DNA from 3 places in the Anaerobacillus alkaliphilus genome. Region 1 is predicted to be linked to each of the others. Evidence: a T-box and tRNA genes for the amino acid it is inferred to sense, from the RefSeq annotation. Region 1 holds a T-box; the other regions hold tRNA genes.

Region 1 (6,649 bases):
TATTAATGAATGGCTGCACCGAAGAGAGAGAAGCAGGAAAAAGCTGCTTGGCAGTAGTCTTGTTATTGTTGCGTTTTTGGCATTGGCTATTTTTGCAGTTTATAAGGTTCCTCCACTCTTTCAAGAAAAGACTAATACGATTTATTTAATTCCGGAAGGTTTTGAAGGTCCGATAATTGTGTTCTATAGTGAGCCTAATCAGCCGAAGCCGGAAACAGAAGGAGCATATAAAGTCGTTCCAGTTGAAGTTGCAAAGCTAAAAGAAGATGAGGACACATATGGGTTTTATAAGACATCGTCTCCACAATCATTCGGGATATTAAATAACGAGTATTATTACGTAGATCAAGCAGGAGAAAGAACTATGATTCCTCATGATTGTGTCCACTATGACGGGGTCGGCTCATTTAATGATTCCAACGGCAAGACCGCAAACTATGAGAAGCTACAATTGACAAAAAGTATGTGTGGCGAAAACTATTTTATGCAAGGAAATGAACGTTACAGGCGGCTCAGTGATAAAGTGCTAGAACGGATGTTTGAGGACTAGTCGTTAAAAGGAGTTGCAAAATGCAGCTCCTTTTTAACACTGGTTTATTGAGCAGTTTAGATGAAGATGAAAAGAATCATAGTATTACCGGAGGTGCAAATGATTAAATTAACTGATAAAAATTCTGATAGTGTAATCATTGTAATCCACGAAATTTATGGAATAAATCAACATATGAAGAATTTTTGTGAGTCTCTATCAGAACAGAATTTTGATGTTTTCTGTCCTGATTTATACGAGAGTCATACACCATTTGAATATCATCAAGAGAAAGTAGCTTATCATCATTTTATGGAGAACGTTGGTTTTGACAAGGCATTACATAAAATAAAAGATATTTTGTCAGATATTAAAAATCAATACAAAAGAATATTTATTGTCGGATTTAGTGTTGGGGCGACCATAGCTTGGTTATGTAGTGAGGATGAATCTGTTGATGGAATAGTAGGATACTATGGTTCACGTATTAGAAATTATGTTGGCATTTTACCAAAATCTCCAGTAATGCTTTTCTTTTCCACTGAAGAAAAATCATGTAATGTGGATGAGTTAATTTCCACTTTGGATAAAAAGAATAGTAAGCTATATAAATTCAGTGGTCAACATGGATTCAGTGACGCGTACTCTTCAAAATATAATGAGGAGTCAGCACAAAAAGCATATACACAAATGATGAATTTCTTTCAGAAATTACGTTAACTCAAATGACTCTTTATCGAGAAAGGGGTGTGAGTGTTTTGCAGTTTGATTTTCTCAGCGTTATGTTAACTTTTGGACTTTTTATACTTATTTTTTCGCCTATACTATTTTCAAAAAAGCAGAAAGATAGCACTGAATATATTGGATGGGTTGGACTATTTAGGTCTAGGTGGTTTGGTATTCCACTCATTTTTCTTTTGCTATTTGGGAATTACACAGAGTTTGCTTTTTTAAATATTGTATACATCATTATTTCTTCTATAATAGTTTCGTTTTTGATTTCCCTAATAGCAAATCGCAAAGGGTTATTAAAAAAAAGCACTGATGTCTCGTAAAGGCTCGTTCTGTACTGCGTTAATTCAAGGAGGAATTAACGCTTTTTTGCGGGATTTATTAGCAATAACAATGAGCAAGTATTTTAGAGTTTAGGAGGATGAGGGATTTATGGAAAAAGAAATTAATTTTAGAATAGCAACAGAACAAGATCTGGATAAAATTGTTGAAATGCTAGCTGATGATGTTTTAGGGAGAAAAAGGGAGAGATATGAGCAACCCCTTCCAGATAGTTACATAGAAGCGTTCAGAGCTATTTCATCTGACCCAAACAATGAATTAGTTGTAGCATGTCATGGAGATGAAATCATAGGCGTTCAACAAATTACCTTCACTCCATATATAACATATCAGGGCGGTTGGAGGGCTACCATTGAAGGGGTAAGAACTTCATCTGCTTCTCGTGGAAAAGGTATAGGTACTGAACTAATTAATTGGGGAATTAACCGTGCCAAAGAACGTGGATGTCACTTAGTACAGCTCACAACAGATAAAGAGCGTCCTGATGCTTTGAGATTTTATGAGAAGTTAGGCTTTAAGGCAACACATGAAGGATTAAAACTAAAACTCAAATAAGTATAGGATAAGCACATTCAAGGGTGGTTGTTCCGATTTAATTTTTCAACTCTTTAAGGTGTTAACTTTAAAAAAATATTTTCATAAATCATCTTTACAACTTCCTGAATTTGGTGATACTATAGAGCAAATCAAACGCAATGAAGAGAAGAGTAGATAGCGATCATTTTTTACAGAGAGCTCCGGTAGCTGAAAAGGAGTAAAGATGAAGTTATTGAACCAAGCCTCCGAGCGGCACATCGGAATCTTTTAGGGGATGGTGTGACAGGTGCTCCTGTTATAGAGCTAGGGTATAAGCTGATTGCCGTACCTGACAAGGTTAATATGGTGACATATTAATAAACTGGGGTGGTACCACGAACAAATCTCGTCCCCAAGACATACGTCTTGGAGGTGAGATTTTTTTTATTGGCCAAAATTGAGTAGGAGGGAAGGACATGGATAACTTTTTAACAAAATTAGTGGCAGAAGATGTGAAGGAGGCAACGTTTCAACGACCGATTTGCACTCGTTTTCCTCCTGAACCGAATGGGTATTTGCACATTGGAAGTGCCTATGCCATTCACACCAATTATATGATTGCTAAAGAGTTCAAAGGAAAATTTAATCTGAGGTTTGATGATACCAATCCGCTAAAGGAGGACATTGAATACGTAAACGCTATTATTGAGGATCTGGAATGGCTGGAATATAGACCAGACAATATCTTTTACGGTTCGGATTATTCAGAGCAAATTTTTGAGTCGGCTGTTAGGCTGATAAAAAAGGGGAAGGCTTACGTATGTGATCTGTCTCCAAAGGAAATGACGGAATACCGGGGAACATTAACTGAAGGTGGCAAGGATAGTCCTTACCGTCATCGATCGGTGGAGGAGAACCTAGAGTTATTTTTAAAAATGAAGAATGGTGATTTCGCTAACGCATCAAAGGTGCTACGGGCAAAAATTGACATGAGCTCAGCAAATATCAACTTACGTGACCCTGTGTTGTACAGAATTATTCATGCTTCGCATTACAGAACCGGAAATGACTGGTGTATTTATCCAATGTACGACTTTGCACATCCAATTCAAGATGCGATTGAAGGAATTACACATTCTTTATGCTCCATTGAGTTTAAGGATCACCGTCCTTTGTATGAGTGGGTATTAAATGAATTAGATCTGATTGAGCCACCGAAACAAAGGGAGTTCGGACGATTGAACGTAACGGGAGTCGTAACAAGCAAACGATTTTTACGAGAACTGGTTCATGGAGGTTATGTTGATGGTTGGGATGATCCGCGGATGCCAACAATTCGAGGAATGAGAAGACGGGGCTTTACACCTTCAGCTATTCGTCATTTTATTGAAGAGATAGGGTTGGCTAAACATCAAACAGTTGTAGATATGGCTATGCTTGAACATTCGGTTCGCAATGATCTGAAACCTAAAGCGCCTAGTGTGATGGCGGTTTTAGAACCGTTACGCGTTGTCATTACCAATTATCCAGAAGGACAAACCGAGTACCTAACAGTGAAAAACAACAGTGAAAATCCTGAGCTAGGTAGTAGAGAAGTTCCATTTTCCAGGGTTGTCTATATTGAAAGAGAAGATTTTATGGAAGTACCTGAGCCTGGCTTTAAGAGGTTAACGTTAGGGACAGAGGTCCGCTTAATGGGCGCTTATTTTATCAAGTGTGACGAGGTTGTTAAAGATACAAATGGTGAGACTTTTGAGTTGCGTTGTACCTATGATCCAGAAACGAAAAGTGGTACTGGTTTTAAAGGGCGAAAAGTAAAAGGGACAATTCACTGGGTTTCAGCAGAACATGCGGTAAAAGTAGATGTTCATTTGTACTATAAGCTTTTAGTAGAGGAGAACGAGAAAGAATCAACGTGGGAGGAGAAAATCAATACAAACTCATTAGCCATTCGTAAAGGTGTGGTCGTTGAACCGTCTATTGCAAACGCATTGCCAGAAGAGAAATTTCAATTTCTACGCCAGGGCTACTTCTGTGTCGATAAAAAATATACGACAGAAGAAACACTAGTACTAAACCGAATTGTACCATTAAAGGACTCATGGAAACGTTTGTCATGAAACTTTTTCTCGTACTTCGTCGTCTAACTTAAAAAGGGTTAAAGGAGAGGAACCATGAAGTACTTGATGATTTTGATTTTATCGTTAACTTTAGCTGCATGTGGGCAATCGCCAGAGCAAGAAGAGCCACGAACTGGGTACGAAGGAAGTCCAGACGGAGGGCAGTCAATTGGTGTACCTGAGGGTGATGCTGTCGATATCATCCGTGATTTTGTAGCAAATGAGTTAGATGAGTTGGCTTTTTCGGGACTTTATCTAGCACATGATCCACATATGCATGTCGTATTGCTCGTGCAAGAGGATTATTACGATGAAGATTTGAGGGAAAGAATTGTAGCTTTTGCAGAGAGTAAGGGCAGTGACAATTTAGAGTTTGAAATCAAACCTGCCAAATATTCATATCAAACGTTAGATACGATTATGAATAAATTAAATGAGTCATATCAACAATTATTAGTGACTGAAAGACAAGTTCTTTCTTTTGGCATTGATGAAATGGAAAACCGAATTTTTATGGATGTCTCAACGAAAGCCGATCTTAATCTTGACCTACTAAGCGAGATTACAGGTGGAAACGATGAAATTATCCATATTAAAGAAGGAATTATGAGTGCAGTTGATGAAAACGGTCTACCTATTGCTGAGCCTTTTATAACGGGAATAGTAATGGAGATTGATGAAAATGGAAGAATACTTATAGATGACCAGATCTATTTTTCAATCAACGATGCTACGGTTATCAGAGATCATAGCGGTGCAGAGTTAGAAGTGGATGATATTAAAGTCGGTGATCAGGTTATGGCTTGGTCAGACGGTATGATCTTGCATTCCTTACCTGCTCAAGGGTATGCAGTAGCGATTAAGAAGTTAGATTAGCAACATGGCGGTAGCGAAAAGAAGCTATCGCTTTTTTTGTTCTTTTGGAAAAATTGGGAAAAGGTTATAGTTAAGATGGCGATAACTATACAAAAGAGGTGGAGCTGTGAGAAGCGAGAAAGAAATGTTTGATTTGATCTTGGGTTTTGCCAAGAAGGATGAGAGAATTAGAGCCGTTTACATGAATGGGTCGCGAACAAATCCAAATGTCCAAAAGGATATCTTCCAAGACTACGATATTGTTTATGTTGTGACTGGAACAGCGTCTTTTCTAGCAGACGAAGAATGGATCAATGTGTTTGGGGACTTACTTATGATACAAGAACCGGACAAGTTAGACCAAGGGGTCGGTATTCCGAAAAACTTTGATCGCTCGTATACATACCTAATGTTATTTACCGATGGAAATCGGATTGATCTTCATCTAGAAACGAAGGAAAGCATGCTTGCAGGATATGAAACAGATAAGCTAACTCTTCCTTTACTCGATAAGGATGATATTTTGCCAATCATTCCACCCCCTACCGATATAGACTACCATGTGAAAAAGCCGAGTGAAGGAGACTTCAATAGTTGTACAAATAACTTTTGGTGGTGCTTGCAAAACGTGGCAAAGGGAATTTGGCGTGATGAATTGCCATATGTCAAATGGATGTATGAATACACCACAAGGGACTCGCTTGATAAAATGGTGTCATGGTGGATCGGTGTAGAAACAGACTTCCAGGTATCTGCAGGGAAGTTAGGTAAGTACTTTAAAGTTTATTTGCCAGAAGATTATTGGAACATGTATAAAGCAACGTATTCCTCAGCTTACTACGAACAGATGTGGGACTCAATTTTTATTACTTGTGAATTATTTCGAATGCTTTCTCAAGAAGTAGCGAAGCACTTTGGTTTTACGTATCCTACCCAAGATGATCAAAATATGATGAAGTACTTGCGACAAGTAAGGGAATTGTCAAAGGGTGCAAGGGAAATCTTTTAAATTGGAGGAAAAAAATGAAGCAGTTGTTCATAACACTTATCGCTTTGTTTCTGATTGTAGGTTGTGGTCCGAGTGATTTAGAGAAAATCCAAGAAATTACCAGTGATGCACACCATAAAGGTAAAATTACGAAAATAGATGATAGAGTACTAGTGCAGGAACTAATTGCAAATTATTATCCTACACCGGTTGTAGTGTCTTTGTTGGTCTCTAATAAAACTGAGATTTTAGATGCTAACGACAATAAGATAGATTTTTCTGAGTTAAGAAAAGGTCAACTAGTAGAAGTTTGGGTCGATGGTTGGAGAGAATCGGACCCTCTCAAAGCAGGAGCACTTAAGATTAAATTAATCCAGTAGAACGATAGCAGATGAACATGTAGAAAAATAAAGGGATAAAATGTTAAAAGGATATTCAATTAAAAAGGGTTTTGGAAAGATCTGGCGAAAATAACTTTATCATGGTTGCGAAAAGGACGTGAATGAATGAATAAAAATCTGTTTATAATTCTTTTCACCTTCACCCTTGTAATTCTATCTGTTTACA
Region 2 (6,649 bases), 320 kb from region 1:
TCCAAAAATATGTTCTAACGATAGATTAGGGTTATCTTACTTAGATAGAAGCGGATTTTGAGTAGTTATGGCGAACATATGGTAAAATGCAAGAAAGTATTTTGTAGGAGGATAAAATGAATGAAGCCTATCATTGTTGATCAAGTTGAAGAATTATTAAATAACTTTAAAGATAAGCCAATATACTTACATTTAGAAACGACCAACGGAGCTTATGCGGCGCATCGTAACGAAGGGATGATGACGGTTAGTGCATTTATTCGCAACGGAAAAATTCAGTTTTCACACGGCAAAATCACAGGGAGTCACCCTTACCGTGTAGGACTTAAGCTAGAGGATGGCTGGGTTTATGCTCAAGGGCTGACTGATTGGGAAGTTACGTCAGACGGTCAGATTCTGCTCGCTGGACATGATAGTGAAGGTAGAATAGCGATTTCATTACAATTGAGCGAAAAACCATTTAACTAGTAGAGGGAAAGAAGGGATAGACAATGAAAGAAAATCATGTTCTAGTTGTATTTCCTCACCCAGACGATGAATCATTTGGTCCGGGTGGTACAATTGCTGAATATACACAATCCGGGATCCCGGTAACATACGCTTGTTTAACATTAGGGGAAATGGGGCGGAATATGGGCACGCCGCCATTTGCAAATCGTGAAACCCTTCCTTTATTAAGAAAAGAAGAGCTTGCAGATGCATGTGCTATTTTAGGCATAAACGATTTACGCATGCTTGGATACAGAGACAAGACGGTTGAATTTGAAGATGAAGATAAGGTTATTGCCTCAATTAAAGAGATTATTAACGAGATTAAACCATCATTAATTATTACACATTACCCTGGACATGGGGTGCATCCTGACCACGATGCAACAGGCCATGCAACAGTAGAGGCTGTTCGTCAGCTACCAGTAGCTGAGCGTCCTACCGTCCATTGTATGGCAATTACAAAAGAACGGGAAAGAGTTCTTGGAAAGCCAGATGTAGTGAAAGACGTCAGCGAAACGATGGATACAAAAATAGCTGCCATTAAAGCGCACCGTTCGCAAACAGAAGCTATCTTCAAACAAAGCAGCAATCAAAAAGTTAACTTAAGAAATTGGTTAACTGAAGAACAATTCTGGACTTACCGTTTTTAAAGAGGCTCTTTTCGTAAACATTGCTCCTGCGGTTACTCGTCGCACAAAAAAAACATTGCTCCTGCGGTTACTCGTCGCACAAAAAACTGTGGCTTTTTTATCCTAAAATAATCGGAAAAATACTCTAGATGAGGAAGTCAGCCAATAAATTATGTAAGAAAAGAGCTGTACTTACTAAATTAGTGGTAAATTCTTAGTAATTTGTGTAAAAATCCGGCTTTTTGGATTTTTACGAAGAAACAAACTTTGCGAAAACAGCTTTTTAAAAAAAGGTAGCACTTCTCTAATGCCTACGCATGATGAAAAGTACTACCTTTTCTTTTAGATTTCGTCAAAATTACCCCTAATCATCGTTAGTAATTGTGAGTATGCATCTTCATCTTCAAAAAATTCAGGGTACCATTCACTTTCAATCCATTGAATTAACTGCTCTTTATTTTGAAAAACCTCGCCACTCGTATCGGAGTTTCGTAACATATATTTTCCGTTATCTTCGTCGATAGTAACTAAACAAGGGATCGCACCATCTTTAGCCTTAATAATAAATTCCATGTTTTCAGTGACCTCCTTCCTGTGTAACAATTTTAGCTTTTGTCATAGACTATTTTTTCATGAGAGGAGGCAAAGGCTAATTATGAGAGTATTTCCCATTTTCTGTTTTGAGCTACTTCTAATAATTTAGAGTCAGGTTTTACAGCTACTGGGTTACCAACAAGTTCTAACACATTTAAATCCGAAAAGCTATCGCCATACGCGTAACTATTTTCCCAATCCACATCATCATTTACTAGCTGGGCAATAATGTTCTCAGTTTTTCTTTGACCATGGATATGGATAACAGGAGCATGTTTATCTATTTCCATGTTTCTAAAAGGTATGCTTGTCCCAATAATACAATCAAAGTGAACTTCTTTTGTCACCGAGTGGAGTAATGGCTCAAAGGCACCTGATACTAACATAATATAGTATCCATCTTTACTATGTTGTTCTAATCGTTGTAAAACAGTTTCACTTAATTTTTGACTCATTTCCCCACCTAATAAAGAGAAGAAATGGTGAATTTCATTTTTAGATGATTGACCGAAAGATGAGATATAAGATCTCATGGAATATTCCTTCATTTTTTGTTCAGGATAAAGTTTGCACTTGTATGCTACATACACTGGCAGGATTTTCGAGAGGAAGCGGCGATATCTGCCACTGTGCTGTTTTTTCAAATGCTTCATCATTAATGGAAACGTCTCTTCTGGAAATAATGTACCGTCAAAATCAAAAATGGCTACCTTCACTGATTAGCTTCCTTTCTAAATGTTATTTATTGTAATTGTATGATTTTGTTAATTGGTTTTGCAAGCTTAATTTTTAGATAGGAGAAACAAAGGCGGGCATACTACGAAAAAGGAGGTGTGTTTGTAATGGGAAAAAAGGATAATAAAAGTGTAAGTGCACAAGTTGCAGAAAATTCATATGATCCTTCAGATTATCATAGTAATAAAGATGTAGATAAGGGCCTAGCCATTACTCATGAACAAGTAAGTGATATGTATGTGGAAGGTACGATTGATGGTGAGATTGACAATTATGATGAAAAGCTGAAAGAGTTTCCTCGTCGTTCTGGAGAGTAGAGCACTCCCATATAAAATGCGAGCTTGGGGCGGCCCAGGCTCGTTTTATGTTGTAAGACAATAACTCGTGTATAAGTTTTTATCTTTCTGTAAAAGCTATAATTGTTTCATGAGTGCGTAGCTCAACGGTAGAGCAACTAGCTTGCCTAGTATTTAGCTGGTTCAATTCCAGCCGCACTCCTAGCCGTTCCCCATGAAGAAAAGAAAGGAGTTAGAGAAGGATTTTTATCTATTCTCTAACTCCTTTCTTTTTAGTTGGCTCTTTTCGTAAACATTTTTGCTTTTTTACCCTAAAAGGTGAAGATATCAGCCAATTAATTATGTAAGAAAAGAGCAATACTGACTTAATTAATTGTGCATTCTTAGTATTTTGTGTAAAATTCCGGCATTTGGGATTTTTACGAAAGCAACTAACTTTGCAAAAACAGCCTTTTAGTTAGAAAAAATTTTGTTGCGTCCCAAGTCTTTTGCTTTGTACAATAATTGATCTGCCTCGCTAAGGATTTCAACTAATTCATAATTATATTCGCTAGCTTCAACAATTCCTCCGCTTATCGTAATGGACAGGGTGCTGCCTTTGACATTAAACGAATGTAATTCAATCTTAGTACGAATATGTTCAAATATTTCAAAAGCATTATCCTTGGGTATCCCTTTTAGGATTAGCAGAAATTCTTCTCCACCCCAGCGTACTACATAGGAGTCTTTAGGTATTGTTTCTTTTATAATTGAGGCCGTTGTCTTTAAGATCATATCACCGGATAAGTGACCGTAACGATCGTTCAATTGCTTAAAATTATCTAGATCACAAAAAGCAATAGATAAAGGGAGAGAACCTTGTTTTGCTTTGGTAATTTCCTCTAAAAGGGCAGCTTCTCCTCCATTACGATTTAAAACCTCTGTAAGATAATCTATTTTAGAATTTCCAATGGTTTCTTTTAAACGTTCCTGATAAAAGAGAACACTGTACCCTAAGGCAAAGTAGGTAAGTGAATAAACTCCGCCTTGAATCATTTGTAAAAAGGTAACAGTAGACATTGAATAAATGTTAACGAACGTTAGTATGGATGCAGACAGTGCTAAAATAAACAAAGACCGATTATAAAATGACTGAGCTAGGATAGCAACCGACGAGATTACCGGTAAATAATACATCGGGTAAAACGGACTTTCTACGTTACCAGAAAAGTAAATAATGAAGAAAGCAACTAACAGCTGTGTCATATGAATGATGAATGGATACCGTTTTATGTACTTAATTGTGACTAGGTTGAAGATAGAAAGGAATATAAAAAGACCTAAAAGCCACGACCCGTTGCTCGTTCCCCAAAAGTACAAGACAACCCAAAAATATAGATTGCTTTGGAGTACAGCCAGGATTGTCATAACGATTTTCTCTTTTTTATCAATTGATGTAGTCATAATATCACCTCAATAAAAAAACATAAGACTTATTCGTGCCGAATAAGTCTTATGTTGAGCACAATCATTTCCAACATCATTCGGTAACCTAGCTATCATAGTTTTAAAAAACATTAGACCTATGGCTTTGCGTCCTAGACTTTCGTACTAGTTTGCCTTTATCAAATTATTACTATTTTACCATGAATAAGGAACTACTACAAATGATTTATTCTATTAAAACGCCCAGTTTCCATTTCTAAATAAAGGCTCACGTTCGCCGTCTTTGGTAACACCGTCTATGTTCATTTCACTTGAACCGATCATGAAGTCAACGTGAGTGATACTTGTGTTTACACAGTGCTGCTCAAGCTCTTCCTTGGACATTGTCTTCCCGCCTTCAAGGTTAAAAGAGTATGCATTTCCAATTGCTAAATGGCTTGAGGCATTTTCATCGAACAAGGTATTATAAAAAATAATGTTCGAGTTTGAAATAGGAGAGTCATGAGGAACAAGTGCTACTTCTCCTAAGTAATGAGAACCCTCATCTGTTTCGACTAAACGTTTTAATGTTTCATAGCCTTCTTCTGCTGTAAAATCAACAATTCTTCCGTTTTCAAAGGTTATGCTAAAGTTATTGATCACGTTGCCACTATAGTTTAATGGTTTCGTACTTTGTACAACTCCATGGACACCATCTCTTTTTGGAAGCGTAAATACTTCTTCAGTAGGCATGTTCGCGACAAAGTTAACCCCATTTTCGTTATTGCCACCGCCACCAACCCATAGGTGCTTTTCAGGAAGTTCAATTGTTAAATCGGTTCCAGGAGCCTGGTAGTGTAGCTTTGCATACTTCTTCTCATTTAAGTACTCAACTTTATTTAAAAGTTTACTATTATGTTCACGCCATGCTGCGACTGGGTCTTCTAAGTCTGCACGTGTAGCCATTAAGATAGCTTCCCATAGTTTTGCCATGCTTTCTTCTTCTGTTGTATTTGGAAACACCTTCTGGGCCCACTCTTTAGATGGAGCCGCAATGACGCACCAGCTGACTTTATCAGCTTGAACATAGTTGCGATATTTTTCAAGTGCTACTCCTCTAGCTTTATTGGCATTTGAAATTCTTTCAGGATCGACCCCTTTTAGTAGGTCTGGGTTTGCTGCAACAATACTCATAAATGCGGCACCGTTTTCAGCCAATTCTTCAAACCCTTTTGCTTTCCACGCCGGGAACTCCAAGAAAGCTTCGTCAGGGGCTAACGTATACTTTAATAGCGTAAGTTCTTCATCATTCCACTCAATGACGACATCTTTTGCTCCAGCTTCATAAGCTTTTTTAGCTACTAGACGGACAAATTCCATGTTGTTCGTCGGTGCGTTAATTACTAATGTTTGTCCTTGTTGAATGTTAATACCAACTCGTACTGCAATATCAGCATATTTTTCTAAGTTTTGTTCAAATGTACTCACAATCATTGCTCCCTTACGTATGTATTTTAAAGGTATTCAACCTCTATTAGTATCTTACCAAAAGAGGGGTGTAGAGGAAACGTTTTTCAATTCACCCCTCTCGTTATAGGCGCATATCATAGTTGTGACTGAGAGGAGTTGTGGGAGATGAACGAAAAGGAAAACTGCCTTCCCTTAATTGGAGAAAGATTTCCGGAAGTGGAAGTAAGAACAACCTTAGGGAAAAAGAAACTTCCTAATGATTATGAAGGGAAGTGGTTTGTACTGTTTTCACATCCAGGAGATTTCACGCCTGTTTGCACAACCGAATTTATCGAGATCCAAAGAAAAAGCGACGAATTTAAAGCTCTAAATACAGAATTGATAGGCTTGTCTATCGATGGTGTGTTTTCTCATATGAAATGGATTGAATGGATTCGTGATCATTTCCATGTAACAATTGAATTCCCGATTATTGCAGATGAATTAGGTCAACTAGCGAAAAGGTTAGGGATGATTTCCCCAACAGTTGGTCCGTTAACTGTTCGCACTGTTTTTATTATTGACCCCAAGGGACGTATTCGGCTTATGATGCACTACCCACCAGAGGTAGGCAGAAATAGCGATGAACTAATTAGGGTCATACATGCACTTCAAGCCGCTACAGAACATAAAGTGGCGACACCAGCCAATTGGCCGAATAATGAGTACCTTGGTTCTCAAGTAATGGTTCCACCTCCTAGTAACTTTTATAGTGTTCAAAAAAGGTTGGAGGATGCAAAGTTAGGTAACCATCATTGTTTAGATTGGTGGTTCTGTTATAAATCATTAGAAAACAACGAGTCTGGTTGATGTAACCAACTCGTTGTTTTTGTTATTGTCATTGTTTTGGTGTTTTTTGAGAATACATAGGGAAACTATTTATTGGAAGGAGGCGTCAGTTTTGAAAATTTTTAAAAAGATAGTATCCATAATTGCAGCTTTAGTACTGATATTTACGAGTTATGTAATTGTTTCTGTCCATTATTGGTC
Region 3 (6,649 bases), on a different contig from region 1:
TAACCCTAAACTTAGAAGAACGGAGATTACAACAAATATTCGTTCCGCTAAGAGCTCAATTAGAAGAGGCAATCCAGAACGGAAGTTTGTGGCACTAACATTTGATGATGGACCTGATCCACATTACACACCACAAATTTTAGATATATTAAAGGAAAAAAATGTTCGTGCCACATTTTTTGTTATGGGCAAGCAAGTTGAGAACTACCCCAATATTATGAAGAGAATATTTAATGAAGGTCATGCATTTGGTAACCATACATGGAATCATCCTAGTTTTCCCCGAGTAATGACTGAACAAATTATTGAAGAAATTAATTCGACACAAACAGTGATCGATCGAACGATAGGTCGTAGATCGGATTTATTTAGGCCACCATATGGTGCGATTACGAAAGCTGACGCCTTATTGCTAGAGAAAATGGGAATGAGAACAATTATGTGGACAGTTGATACGTTGGATTGGAGTGGTTTATCAGGGGACGATATACTTTCGATCGTCCATCGTGATATCTCTCCAGGAGGAATTATTTTACAGCACAATTTCGAACCACATCGAGAGGACGCTAGACTCTTGGATGGGACTGTTGAAGCGTTACCCCGAATCATTGATGAACTTCGAGCAAAAGGCTACCGATTTGTAACCATTCACACGTTATTAGCAAATTAATAATAGTGTCCGCATTCGAACAGCGGACACTATTATTTTAGCTAGAGGCCCTTAATAAGAGAAAACACCGGTAGCAATATCGCTGCGAACATTACGAGTACGATAAGACCAATGAACAGGAACAAAATTGGTTGAACGATCATTAGTAATTTTTTTAATTTGTTATCTAATTCTATGAAAAGCCAATCACTATAATGTGACAACTCCTCATCAAGACGGCTATTCGTTTGACCATGTTCAATAATATATCCCAAACCATCAAGGTAAAGAGTTTCATTTATAATGACATTTTGTAATTGTTCACCTGCTTCTAATCTTTCAATTAACCTTTCTGCTTGTTCACTTATATACCCTAGACCTTCAACCTTTTTAAAAATCATAAGTGAATCATAAATGGAAATTCCGTTTTTAATTAAATAGCTAAGGTTAGTAGAAAACATGTATGTAATAACGATTTGATAATAACTTCCAAACAGTGGGAGTGAAGAGTAAAACTTTGCTTTTCGTCTTATAGTTTTCTTACGAAATGAAATGAGATAGTAGAAAGCAAAAGAAGCTAGGACAATCAAAATAAAGGGGATAAGTAAAGGAGAGTTTTTAATGAAGTGCAGAAACATTTTCGTTATGAATGGTAATTCGACATTCATTGTAGAAAAAAGCTGTAAAAATTGCGGAAATAAATACTGGTACATGACAACCATAAATAGACTTAACATCCACATTAGGAATAGTGGATATTTTAATAACTTTTGTAGTTTTTCTTTGAGCTCTTCGCTCTTTTTTAATAAATTTCCGCCATCGATTAATCCACTTGGTAAGTTACCATAGTGTTCAGCCAGATACACAAAGCCAATAATGTGTTGTGGTAAACTCAAAACCTCCAATGCTTTACTTATAGTAACTCCTCTGTGAAGATTGTCTAAAAGCTCTCTAAGTAACGGCTTCTGGTTTTCCTTTTGGTACTTACTAAAAAAATTTACACCCTCGGTAATCGTATAACCCTGCTCTAACAGAGTCCCTATTCTAATCAAAAACTCAGCCTTTTGGTGGGTATCCCAGCTATGTTTCAATTTCATTAACATAGCCACCTTTCATATTCCATTATATCAACATACCCTAAAGCAATACTTTTTCTTATCACTCTAGGAAGAGTTTCAAAATTCAGTGGGATGTCTTTATGATCTAGCGCCATTTCTAACATACTTCCAGATAGGATTTCGTAAGCAGCTAATCTTTTATTTTGATTAAAGCAACAATAATTAGAGCAGTGCTGATTGCAGAGGGGACATTTTAAAGTCAGAAGTCGCTGAGAAACTACACCTATAATTGTCTCTTTCAAATCTATTTTAGCACATCCAAATTCTCTCAGCCTTGAGATACTGCCCACACAATTAGTTGCATGAATGGTACTTATGACTAAGTGTCCCGTCATAGCTGCTCGAATGGCTATTTGTGCAGTTCTCTCATCACGAATTTCACCTATCATAATGATATCAGGATCATGGCGTAGTGTAGCTTTCAGAGCTTCTACATATGTTACCCCCGCTTTTTCATTTATTTCTACTTGTATAAAGGCATCATTTCTTTTTTCAATTGGATCTTCAATGGTGATAATTCTCCTACCTCTTAGCATCTCATCCGATAGTAAGGAGTAAATAGTTGTTGTTTTACCTGAACCCGTTGGTCCAGAGACAAGTAACAAACCGTGTGCTTTTTTCATCAATAATCGTAAATGATCTGTCTGATTGGGAAAAAGTGAAAGTTGATTTAGGGTGGTAATTTCACTTTGAGGTAAAACTCGAATGGCTAAACTTTCATGAGGAGTAGTTGGTAAAGTAGATAAACGTAAGTTAGTCTCATGCTGCTTGACTTGTATCTTTAACGAACCATTTTGAGGTCTCCTTCGCTCACCAATATCCATTTTAGACCGGAATTTAAAATGAGAGATAAGTTTTTCTGCTTCACTGTTTTTCAACTTTTCGTAACTTACTAAACGATTGTTAATTTTGAATTGGACGGCTGAATAGCTGTTAGCGGGGACAATATGGATGTCTGAAGCTTTTTGCTGAACGGCCCTCAAAACAATTTCATCGCTCTTTCGTTCAATGCTAGACATGTTGGCACCTTCCTTATAAAGTTACTCGGGGAATTATGGGGAATTTCAAAATAACAATTCGACATTAACTTTACTTTTTCCTCTTTTTTATGAATAATATCTTGTAATTTACCTATACTAACAAATGTAATCAGTTGATGGGATATAGCCAAGTGGTAAGGCACCGGACTTTGACTCCGTCATTCGAAGGTTCGAATCCTTCTATCCCAGCCATTGCAATTATTATATTTCTAAAAAGTCCATGGATGCGCTCCATGGATCTTTTTATCGTTTCAGAAATTGCAAGCAAAATTTATAGTTTTTTTGTTTTTTCTAATCAAAATGTTCAAAAAAAATTCAAATAAATTTCTAACTTTAACCACATAATTAAATTGTAAATGCTTTTAATTATAATATAATGAGGGAAAGACTCACGGGGAGTGAATATAGATGGAACAACAAACATTAAAGATTACAGGTGTTCTTTCAGATCCAACAAGATTCTCTATATACCAATATGTAACAAAGCAACATCGTGATGTGACAGTGCAAGAGATTGCAGATGCATTTGAGATACACGCAAACGTAGCAAGACTTCACTTAACAAAACTAGAAGACGTTAATATGTTAATTTCTGAAACAAAGAAAACAGGAAAAGGTGGAAGACCGAGCAGGTTTTATCGTGTTTCCGATGAGGTTATTAGTCTTCAGTTTCCATTTCGAGATTTCCAAAAGTTATCAGAAATTGCGATAGATACACTACTGAGCTTAGGTCCTGTTGGTGAAAAAGCATTAATGGAGACGGGTAGAAAATTTGGTTATGAAACTTCTCGAACGTATTCACAATACCTAGATTTAAACCTAAAAGCACTTTCAAATGAAGAACGTCTAACTCATATTAAAACTGTTGCACTTCAACAAGGCTTAAATCCTGAACTGCACTATGATAAAAATACTCATGAAGTGAACTTTAGAGTTTATAACTGTACATTTAAAGAGTTAGTTCCTGACCGTATTCCCATTTGTAAAATGCATCAAGCCTTAATAAACGGATTCTTTGACTACTTCTTTGGAGAAATTAACTTAGATAAAACTAACGCAATGTCAGATAGTCATCAATATAGTTTCTGTGCATATCGAACGTTAATCCTACCTTAACATTTACAACTCGTTTTCCTATGTATATAATATATTTGATATTATCTTCTCATACACATTTAAATAATGACTAAATTGTTTAAATGTGTATATCCTATACATAATAAAGGGGGGAATAACGTGGAGCGCATGTATCGTGTTTTAAGCTTCTGGACAGGTATTTTTGCAGTTTTATTTATGATTGGTGATATGCATAGTACGGCAATACTTTTCTTCGGAATTACTGGAGCATTTCTAGCATTAAGTTACTTAAATCTTTCAGAACGTATGTACTTATACATTTTTGGTGCTTTCCTAACACTATTTTTTGTTGGATTTACGTATTATGCTACGTTCTTAATGGTACCAGGAATTGGCGGACACTAAGAAGACGATCAAAAGGCGACTTGACTAAGTCGCCTTTTTTTATTCTTACTTTTAAATTGGCTGTTTTCGCAAAGTTTGTTGCTTTCGTAAAAATCCCAAAAGCCGGATTTTTACACAAGTTACTAAGAATTTACTACTAATTTAGTAAGTACGCTCTTTTCTTACATAATTTATTGGGTGATATATTCATCTAGCTATTTTCCCGATTATTTTAGGATAAGAATGCCACAATGTTTACGAAAAGAGCCTTTAAATTTTATACGGATCCTCATGAAGAAACTTATAAGACTTTCCATGTTCAATCTTTTTACCGTGAAGAAAAACCTGAAAAGCTGCACTCATTCCAGTATCACTAATTAGCGATTGTATCGCTCGGTTCCGTTTACTTCTTTCGGAGAATGGATTAGGATCATAGTTTTCCTGCAAAAACTTCAGCATGCCAATCATCAGTAAAAAGCGGTTTTGTTTTACTTCACAAATTTTTTCGAAACCCATTTTTGTTACAATTTCTTCATAGGCATCTAAATGAATATGTGTAGTTAAATCCATTTCACCAGGATGTTCAAGTGGATTTTTAATCATCTGATGTTTATAGTAACCACGGAGACTACCATCGTATCTTTGCGGAAACGTCCATTCTTCTTTTGTATAACCATAATCAATTGTTAGTAAAAAACCTTTCTCGAGAAAATGATTTACACTATCTAACCATGAATTCATGTAGATTGGTACCTCGATTCGCTGCTTGTCAGCTAACTTTGGCCCATATTCAATTAACCATTCTTCTAGTTTTTCACTACATTTTTCTCTTTTTTCAATTAAGTTCCCCGTATCATCCACAGCCACAAACACTTCAAACAAGTTATTTCCAGCTTTTTCAACTACATGGACTGGAAATGCATCGAGTAGCTCATTTGAGAAAATGATGCCCTCAAATTTTTTTCCAGCATGGTCTTTAAATTCTTCTAAACTAGCAAATTGATAAAATCTGTTGTCACCGATTAGCTTTCGTTGTTCATTTCGATGGTAAGGGCTAGTTTCAATAATCACATACTCTAGTGATTGATCACTAATACTATCCCACTCATCAAGAACAGCTTTGGCAAAACGGCCATCTCCACCACCAAACTCACAAATTTTTGCTGGTAGAGACTCTTTCTCAAGTAAGTCTATGAAAAAATGAGCAAACGCACGTCCGAAAACTTCATGAACACCACTACTGGTATAAAAGTCTCCGTCTTTGCCTAATTTCTTTTGATCCTTCATGTAATAACCTATACTAGTATCATATAAAACAAGATTTATATACTCTGCATATGTGATCATTTTCTTTTCTGTGCTTTGAATTGTAGCAATAACGTACTCTTTCAAAATGATCTCCCCCATCCTAAAAAATATAATTAACACTGTTGACATGTTGTTTATATGGTTATATAATAAATTTGTAAGTTAGCAATGATCTTCGGGAGTTCCCCCTCCCCTCAAAAGTTCATTTATGATAACTAAGATTAACTCCCCATTTGAGGTTGACTCCCGTAGAGTCAACCTCCTTTTTTACATAAAATTCCAACGTAAAAATTGTCTAGCTCCAGGCGCCATCTGCTCCTGCGGTTACTCGTCGCAAAGATCCGAGAGGTAATTCAAAGATGTTCTTGGCTCGAGGTCAAATAACCTGACCAAGGAAAAAGTGACTTTCCTTTTTCCCTTAATTAAAGTGAAAGTGCAAACTTTTATCGGTCAGAACATTTGCTTGTCGCCGATAGGCGGGCGCCTTGCGCTTTTCTTATCATCAGTCATAAAACTCTAACTCTTCCTCTTCCTCAACTAACATTCTGTACTTAATTCCCTCAACATCATCGAACTGACCACTATTCTTTGCACCGATGAAAATAAACGAGGCTGCACCAGACAAACTAAGCATAACAATGATTAAAATCCAAGCATTCATAGAGAGACCGAACAACCCTTGAAATACTAAAAAAGTAGAAACACTATTCAAACGAAACCCTCCTTGTTTTTCATAGTGTTCCACAATTTTCCTATATTATGTTACTTACTTACATCCCAGATAAAAAAGGATTTGAGTCCATTTCAATTCCTATTCTTGTTAATGAACCATGACCGCTAGCAACAACCGTATTTTCAGGTAACTCCATTAACTTAGAATTTATGCTCTTCATTAGTACTTCATAGCTGCCGCCAGGTAAGTCCGTTCTTCCAATTCCTCCAGCAAATAATGCATCACCTGAAAAAACAACACCTAACTTCTGAAAGTAGTAAGAAACACTACCTGGAGAATGGCCAGGCGTTTCGAGTACTTCTAATACATATGATCCAATTTCTAATTGACCTTCTTCTTT

The links. A T-box is a leader RNA that pairs with one kind of tRNA and senses whether it is charged. The one in region 1 lies ahead of DS745_RS03200 (glutamine--tRNA ligase/YqeY domain fusion protein), so its partner is inferred to be a tRNA-Gln.
Region 2: it has a tRNA-Gln gene. The T-box ahead of DS745_RS03200 (glutamine--tRNA ligase/YqeY domain fusion protein) is inferred to sense a tRNA for this amino acid. The anticodon was not compared.
Region 3: it has a tRNA-Gln gene. The T-box ahead of DS745_RS03200 (glutamine--tRNA ligase/YqeY domain fusion protein) is inferred to sense a tRNA for this amino acid. The anticodon was not compared.

What each region holds. Positions count from the first base shown of each region.
Region 1 is NZ_QOUX01000001.1:592,179-598,827, forward strand. It holds gene DS745_RS03185 (DUF6843 domain-containing protein) at 1-550, shown strand, start outside; gene DS745_RS03190 (dienelactone hydrolase family protein) at 650-1,249, shown strand; gene DS745_RS03195 (GNAT family N-acetyltransferase) at 1,694-2,158, shown strand; T-box leader at 2,290-2,536, shown strand; gene DS745_RS03200 (glutamine--tRNA ligase/YqeY domain fusion protein) at 2,596-4,239, shown strand; gene DS745_RS03205 (hypothetical protein) at 4,294-5,115, shown strand; gene DS745_RS03210 (aminoglycoside 6-adenylyltransferase) at 5,222-6,103, shown strand; gene DS745_RS03215 (DUF3221 domain-containing protein) at 6,118-6,462, shown strand; gene DS745_RS03220 (hypothetical protein) at 6,589-6,649, shown strand, end outside.
Region 2 is NZ_QOUX01000001.1:272,941-279,589, forward strand. It holds gene DS745_RS01400 (YojF family protein) at 121-468, shown strand; gene bshB2 (bacillithiol biosynthesis deacetylase BshB2) at 492-1,142, shown strand; gene DS745_RS01410 (hypothetical protein) at 1,464-1,694, opposite strand; gene DS745_RS01415 (HAD family hydrolase) at 1,775-2,431, opposite strand; gene DS745_RS01420 (YozQ family protein) at 2,558-2,767, shown strand; tRNA gene DS745_RS01425 (tRNA-Gln) at 2,879-2,948, shown strand; gene DS745_RS01430 (GGDEF domain-containing protein) at 3,200-4,189, opposite strand; cyclic di-GMP riboswitch class I at 4,269-4,356, opposite strand; gene DS745_RS01435 (aminopeptidase) at 4,406-5,638, opposite strand; gene DS745_RS01440 (peroxiredoxin) at 5,786-6,469, shown strand; gene DS745_RS01445 (alpha/beta hydrolase) at 6,561-6,649, shown strand, end outside.
Region 3 is NZ_QOUX01000045.1:98,427-105,075, reverse strand. It holds gene DS745_RS14675 (polysaccharide deacetylase family protein) at 1-670, shown strand, start outside; gene comGB (competence type IV pilus assembly protein ComGB) at 712-1,746, opposite strand; gene comGA (competence type IV pilus ATPase ComGA) at 1,746-2,786, opposite strand; tRNA gene DS745_RS14660 (tRNA-Gln) at 2,925-2,999, shown strand; gene DS745_RS14655 (helix-turn-helix transcriptional regulator) at 3,216-3,923, shown strand; gene DS745_RS14650 (DUF2626 domain-containing protein) at 4,044-4,289, shown strand; gene DS745_RS14645 (class I SAM-dependent methyltransferase) at 4,539-5,660, opposite strand; gene ccoS (cbb3-type cytochrome oxidase assembly protein CcoS) at 6,079-6,288, opposite strand; gene DS745_RS14635 (MBL fold metallo-hydrolase) at 6,347-6,649, opposite strand, start outside.